Linked DNA regions of Methylocaldum szegediense. The protein of the gene in region 2 interacts with the protein of the main gene of each other region in a pairwise test. Links are inferred from orthologs where the notes say so. Each region holds a gene or a part of one and is shown on either strand. Other genes may lie near its edges.

The links.
Region 1: the proteins of rlmN (region 2) and ftsZ interact in binary tests that used the Escherichia coli proteins (3 or more experiments, as listed by UniProt). The link is inferred for Methylocaldum szegediense from one-to-one orthologs.

What each region holds. Positions count from the first base shown.
Region 1 is NZ_OX458333.1:4,116,118-4,119,322, reverse strand. What follows is about bases 131-3,012. They hold ftsZ (cell division protein FtsZ), read right to left. Parts: upstream 2,204-3,012; coding sequence 1,058-2,203; downstream 131-1,057. Other genes in these bases: ftsA (cell division protein FtsA), read right to left, coding at 2,249-3,012; lpxC (UDP-3-O-acyl-N-acetylglucosamine deacetylase), read right to left, coding at 131-922. Also shown: more of lpxC, read right to left, coding at 8-130; more of ftsA, read right to left, coding at 3,013-3,205. UniProt on the Escherichia coli protein: Essential cell division protein that forms a contractile ring structure (Z ring) at the future cell division site. The regulation of the ring assembly controls the timing and the location of cell division.
Region 2 is NZ_OX458333.1:2,302,164-2,305,430, forward strand. Bases 324-3,267 are described here. They hold rlmN (23S rRNA (adenine(2503)-C(2))-methyltransferase RlmN), read right to left. Parts: upstream 2,374-3,267; coding sequence 1,273-2,373; downstream 324-1,272. Other genes in these bases: hisS (histidine--tRNA ligase), read right to left, coding at 324-468; pilW (type IV pilus biogenesis/stability protein PilW), read right to left, coding at 506-1,276; ndk (nucleoside-diphosphate kinase), read right to left, coding at 2,348-2,779; thiD (bifunctional hydroxymethylpyrimidine kinase/phosphomethylpyrimidine kinase), read left to right, coding at 3,072-3,267. In the rest of the region: more of hisS, read right to left, coding at 1-323.

The DNA.
Region 1 (3,205 bases), 1.8 Mb from region 2 along the record:
ACGTGAATCAACCGGCGGCCTGGGCTGCTCTCATGAAATAAATCGGCAACACGTCATCTTCCATGTAAGTCACCAATTCCCAAGCATCTTTCTGCTTGAGCAACTCCATAAGCAAGCGATTGTTCAGACCGTGCCCGGATTTATGGCCGGTAAACGAACCGATAAGGCTGTGCCCCAAAAGATAAAGGTCTCCAATCGCATCCAAAATCTTGTGTTTCACAAATTCATCCGCGCAACGCAAACCATCTTCGTTCAAAACACGATAATTATCCACCACGATAGCGTTATCCATGCTGCCGCCCAAGGCCAATCGCCGTTTGCGCAGGGCTTCGATATCGCGCATGAAACCGAAGGTTCTCGCGCGGCTCACTTCCTTCACGAAAGACGTAGAAGAAAAGTCGATGCTGGCTGTCTGTACCTCCTTGCGAAACGCGGGGTGCTCGAAGTCGATCGTGAAAGTGACTTTAAAGCCTTCGTATGGTTCAAAACTAGCCCATTTGTCGCCGTCTTCGACCTTCAGTTTGCGTTTGATCCTGATGAAGCGCTTCGGTGCGTTTTGTTCCTGGACGCCGGCCGATTGAATGAGAAATACAAACGGCCCTGCGCTACCATCCATGATGGGGACTTCCGGGGCACTGACATCGACGTAGGCATTGTCGATGCCCAGCCCCGCGAAGGCAGACAAGAGGTGCTCGACGGTGGAAATTTTCACATCACCCTTGACAAGGGTCGTTGACAGGGTGGTTTCGCCGACATTTTCCGGTCTCGCCTCGATTATGACGGGTTCAGGCAAATCCACGCGGCGGAATACGATACCAACGTTCGGAGCAGCTGGACGAAGGGTCAAATAAACCTTCTCCCCGGTGTGCAGCCCGACGCCGGTACCTCTGATGACATTTTTAAGTGTTCTTTGCCTGATCATTCGATTCACCTGTCTTGTTCTAATTATCCCCCAAAAATCCTTCATACAGCCCTGCATAGTCAAGCTGCTTAGGCGGGACAACCTGCAGGGCAGAAAGGAGCGACGGGGCGGACCGAAACGTCCCCACTAACTTCTTCAGTCGGCTTGGCGCCGCAAAAATGCCGGGATATCCAAATAATCAAGGTCCATATCTTTCTTCGTCTCCGCGCGTACATCGTGCTTGGGTTGCTTGCGGATTACCGTCGGACGCTGTAACTGGTCATAATCGATTTCACCGGTGTGCTTATGCACCAATTTGATCGGCGCCTCGTTGGTCTGGCGCTGGTTGCTCAAACCCGTAGCAACCACTGTAACCCTCACTTCGTCATCCAACTCCGGATCGATGGCGGTACCGATCACGACGATCGCATCATCCGAAGCGAAGTCTCTTATCGCGTCGCCCACTTCGTTGAATTCGCCTATGGAGAGCGTCTGGCATGCGGTCACATTGACCAGAACGCCGCGCGCACCTTGCAGATTAATGTCTTCGAGCAAGGGGCTGGCGATGGCCTTTTCCGCAGCCTGGCGCGCGCGGTGTTCGCCTGTCCCGACGCCAGTACCCATCATGGCCATCCCCATCTCGGACATTACCGTACGCACGTCGGCAAAATCCACGTTGATGAGCCCTGGGCGGGTGATGAGATCGGCAATGCCCTGCACAGCGCCAAGCAAAACGTCGTTCGCTGCGGCAAATGCGTTGATCAGACTGACGTCTTTACCCAACACCGTCAGAAGCTTCTCGTTCGGAATCGTAATCAGCGAATCGACGAACTGCCCGAGTTCCTCAATGCCCTTTTCGGCCACGCTGCGGCGTTTCTTACCCTCGAATGGAAACGGTTTGGTTACAACAGCAACCGTAAGAATACCGGCCTCCTTGGCAATCTCGGCAATCACAGGCGCCGCTCCCGTCCCGGTTCCGCCCCCCATACCGGCCGTAATGAAAACCATGTCGGCTCCTTCCAGAACTTCCATGATGCGATCGCGGTCGTCCAATGCCGCCTGCCGACCGATTTCCGGGTTCGCTCCCGCCCCTAATCCTTTGGTCAGCGCATTTCCCAATTGAATCACCGATTTTGCCTTAATACTCTTTAATGCTTGCGCATCGGTATTGGCGCATATGAATTCGACCCCTTCGACATGGCTGTTGACCATATGATTTACGGCGTTTCCGCCACCACCACCGACCCCGATAACCTTGATTACCGCATTTTGGCTATAAGAATCCACTAATTCGAATTGCATTGTTTCCACCCCGTTTTAAACTCACTTCCACTCGAATTTTCAATCCTAAAAATTCCCCGTGAACCAATTTTTCATCCTTGCCAACAACCCTCTGATGCCGGTTCCCAAAGGCATGTATCTCCCTGCCAGCGCCTGGTGCTGATTGCCGAACAAAAGCAATCCGACGCCGGTCGCATAAATCGGATTGCGAATCACATCGGTCAGACCGGTGACGTATTGCGGCAAACCCAAGCGTACCGGCATGTGAAAAATTTCTTCCGCTAACTCGACTAATCCCTCGACCTTGGCGCTACCACCGCTCAGCACGATCCCGGCCGCGATCAAATCCTCGAAACCGCTCCGGCGCAGTTCCTGCTGCACTAGCAACAGCAACTCCTCGTAACGCGGCTCGACAATTTCAGCGAGATTCAGGCGGGAAATCTGGCGCGCCGGTCTATCGCCGATGCTGGGTACCTCGATCGTGTCCTCCAGCTTGGCCAATTGGGTTAACGCACAGGCGTGTTTGATCTTGATTTCTTCGGCAAACTGGGTTGGCGTTCTAAGCGCGACTGCAATATCGTTCGTCACCTGATCGCCGGCAATGGGAATGACGGCCGTATGGCGAATCGCTCCGTCGGTGAATACCGCGACGTCGGTTGTGCCGCCGCCGATATCCACCAAGCAAACCCCGAGCTCCTTCTCGTCCTCTGTCAACACAGCTGTACAAGACGCGAGCTGTTCCAGAATGATGTCTTCGACTTCGAGACCACAGCGTCGAATGCACTTGACGATGTTTTGTGCCGCACTGACCGCCCCGGTAACGATATGCACACGGGCTTCGAGACGGATCCCGGACATGCCGACGGGCTCCTTGATCCCTTCCTGACGATCGATGACAAACTCCTGCGGCAGAATGTGAAGGATCTTCTGATCCGCCGGAATGGCCACCGCGCGCGCCGAATCGATCACGCGATCCACGTCGCTCTGAGTGACTTCCTTATCCTTGATGGCAACGATGCCGTG
Region 2 (3,267 bases):
GATACCGAGCTCGCGCCACAGCCTGGAACTCAGCAAAATCAGTTCCACGTCGATATCGGGTGTGTCGATGCCGTAAACCTCGACGCCCACCTGGTGGAACTGACGGTAGCGGCCCTTCTGTGGACGCTCGTGGCGGAACATCGGCCCGGAATACCAGAGCCGGTTGATCCGGTTGTACAGCAGGCCATGCTCCATGCACGCCCGCAGACAGCCTGCCGTGCCTTCGGGACGCAGGGTCAGGGAGTCGCCGTTGCGATCCTCGAAGGTGTACATTTCTTTCTCGACGATGTCGGTAACCTCGCCGATGGAGCGTTTGAACAGCTCGGTCTTCTCCAGCAACGGCAGACGGATTTCCTCATAGCCGTAGCTTGCCATGATACGGCGCACCACCGACTCGACGTACTGCCAGCGCGGCGTGCGGTCCGGCAAGATGTCGTGCATGCCGCGAATGGCCTGAATCTTTTCCATGGTCAAAAGCTTGTCGTGGGGTTACTGAAAACGGGAATCAATCGGCTGAAGCGTAGCGCCTGGCCTGAGCGGCCTCTTTACTGTCCGGAAACCTTGAACGCAGGGTTCGCGCGTAATCCCGGGCTCCCTGAAAGTTGCCTAGCGCGGCTTCCGTTTCCACGCCGATCCAAAGCGATCTCGGATCCGGCTTGGCCACGGCATGGTAACGTTCCAGGAAAGCACGCGCGGACATGTTTTGACCGGTCTCGCGGCTTAGCTCGGCCAGCTCGATCAACGCCGGGGCGAAGCGCGGATCATGCTCCAGCGCCTTGCGCAAATACTCCTCCGCTTCCCCTTTTCGCCCCGCCGATCGGGCACAAATGCCCGCATTGGTGAGCGCAATCCACGGCGAGTTATAGAGCTTGGAACCGATGACCTCCTGAAACTGGCTCATGGCTTCGGCGTAGCGGCCACGCGAGCACAGAAAACGGCCGTAGTTGTTGCGGGCACCGAAGTTCTCGGGATTGACCGACAAGGCCTTTTTGAATCGGCGTTCGGCGTCGGCGGGCTGATCCAGTCGCTGATAGAGCACAGCCAGAGCGTTGTAGGCCTCGCTGTTTTCTCCGTCCAGTTCGGTGGCTTTCATCAGATCCTGCAGAGCTACCTCGTAATTGCCCGCTTCCATGTATTGAATGCCCTTCTGGACGTAAATATCGGACTGACTGAGCGAACTGTAGGGATCGTTGGCGCGGCTCTTGTGCGTTTTCAACTCCGCACAGGCGACAAGTGCCGTGCAGACCAAAGGACCGACCAGCATACGAAGTTTCATGGCTGTACAACCTGTAACCGGTAATGCCTGCGTGTACGATCGTTCACCCGTCCCACCAACTGGCCGCAGGCCGCATCGATATCGCCGCCACGGGTCTTGCGTGTCGTGACGATCAATCCGGCAGCGTGCAAGATGTCGCTGAAACGGCGTATGGTTTCCGGACTCGAGCATCGGTAACCGGAACCCGGAAACGGATTGAAGGGAATCAGGTTGACCTTGGACGGAACATGGCTCAACAACCGGATCAAGGCCTTGGCATGCGCGGGCGTATCGTTGATTCCATCGAGCATCACGTATTCGAACGTCACCTTGCGGCGGTTTTCGCGGCCGACGTAGCGCTTGCAGGCGGCCAAGAGCTCCCGGATCGGGTATTTCCGGTTGATCGGCACCAATTCGTTGCGCAGCTCGTCGTCCGGCGCGTGCAGCGATACCGCCAGGGAGATATCACTCACCTCGGCCAGCCTGTCCAAGGCTGGAACGATGCCCGAAGTGCTGAGCGTCACCCTGCGCTTGGAGAGTCCGTAGGCGAAGTCGTCCAGCATCAGATTGGTAGCGGCGACCACGTTGTTGAAATTGAGCAGCGGCTCGCCCATGCCCATGAGGACCACATTGGTCACCCGCTCTTCGCCGAGTTCGCGCCGCGCCACCCAGAGCTGGCCCATGATTTCGGCGGCGCTCAGATTGCGGTTAAAGCCCTGCCTGGCCGTAGAGCAGAACGAGCATTCCAGGGCGCAACCCACTTGGGACGATACACACAAAGTACCGCGATCGTCTTCGGGAATGAAAACGGTTTCGATGCGGTTTCCGTCATCGAGCTGCAGCAGCCATTTGCAAGTGCCGTCCGTCGATTTCTGCACTTCCGCAATGTCCGGCCCCCGAATTTCGCAACGCTCGGCCAGACGAGCCCTGAGCGGCTTGCTCAGGTTGGTCATGGCCTCGAAATTGTCGACGCCACGCTGATGTATCCATTGCAGCAACTGCGTCGCACGAAACGGCTTTTCCCCGAGCTCGACAAAGAAGGCTTCCATCGCCTTCCGATCGAAACCGAGGAGATTCAGCTTCTCTCCGGAACTAACGGGTACGGGGACAGATTTCATTCTCTTTGAAGAAAAACGCGATTTCCTGTGCCGCCGTATCGGGTCCGTCGGAACCGTGCACCGCGTTTTCGTCGATGCTGACGGCAAAGTCGGCACGGATGGTACCGGGCGCGGCTTCCTTGGGATTGGTAGCGCCCATGATCTCACGGTTCTTGGCGATGGCATTCTCGCCTTCCAGCACCTGAACCATCACGGGGCCGCTAATCATGAAATTGACCAGATCGTTGAAGAATGGCCGTTCCTTGTGGACGGCGTAAAACCCTTCCGCCTGCTCGCGGGTAAGATGCAGCATCTTGGCCGCAACGATTCTCAGTCCTGCTTTCTCGAAACGGCTGTAAATTTCGCCGATCACATTCTTAGCTACGGCATCCGGTTTGATGATGGACAAGGTGCGTTCGACCGCCATTGGATCTCCTTGGTTCGGATTCACTGGAGTTGTAATGGATAAAAAAACCGAGCGACCTCGGTTTTGTAAAAAGCATGCGCCACCCAGATACGGGCAGGTAAAACATTGTGATTTTACTAGAAAATGGCGCGAATGATAAGAAAGACCGGACCTCGATGCAGGGCTTTAACGACGACGCGTCCGATCCGGGGCAGAGGTACCGACGAACGCGCGAGCTCGATCGAGTACAGTCTAGCCGAGCGCCCTCGGTCATGGGAAACTGGCGGGATCGAAATCCTGCTTGTACCCCAAGATGAAACCCTCCCCTCCCGTCGTACTGTGCCTGTCGGGACACGATCCCACGGGCGGAGCCGGCATTCAGGCCGATATCGAAACCGTCTGCCGACTCGGCTGTTATCCCTCGTCGGTCATAACGGCGCTGACCGTTCAGGATACGCGTAACGTCTACAAAGTTTTGCCGCAGAACGCCGAGGCGTTTCTGAAACAGG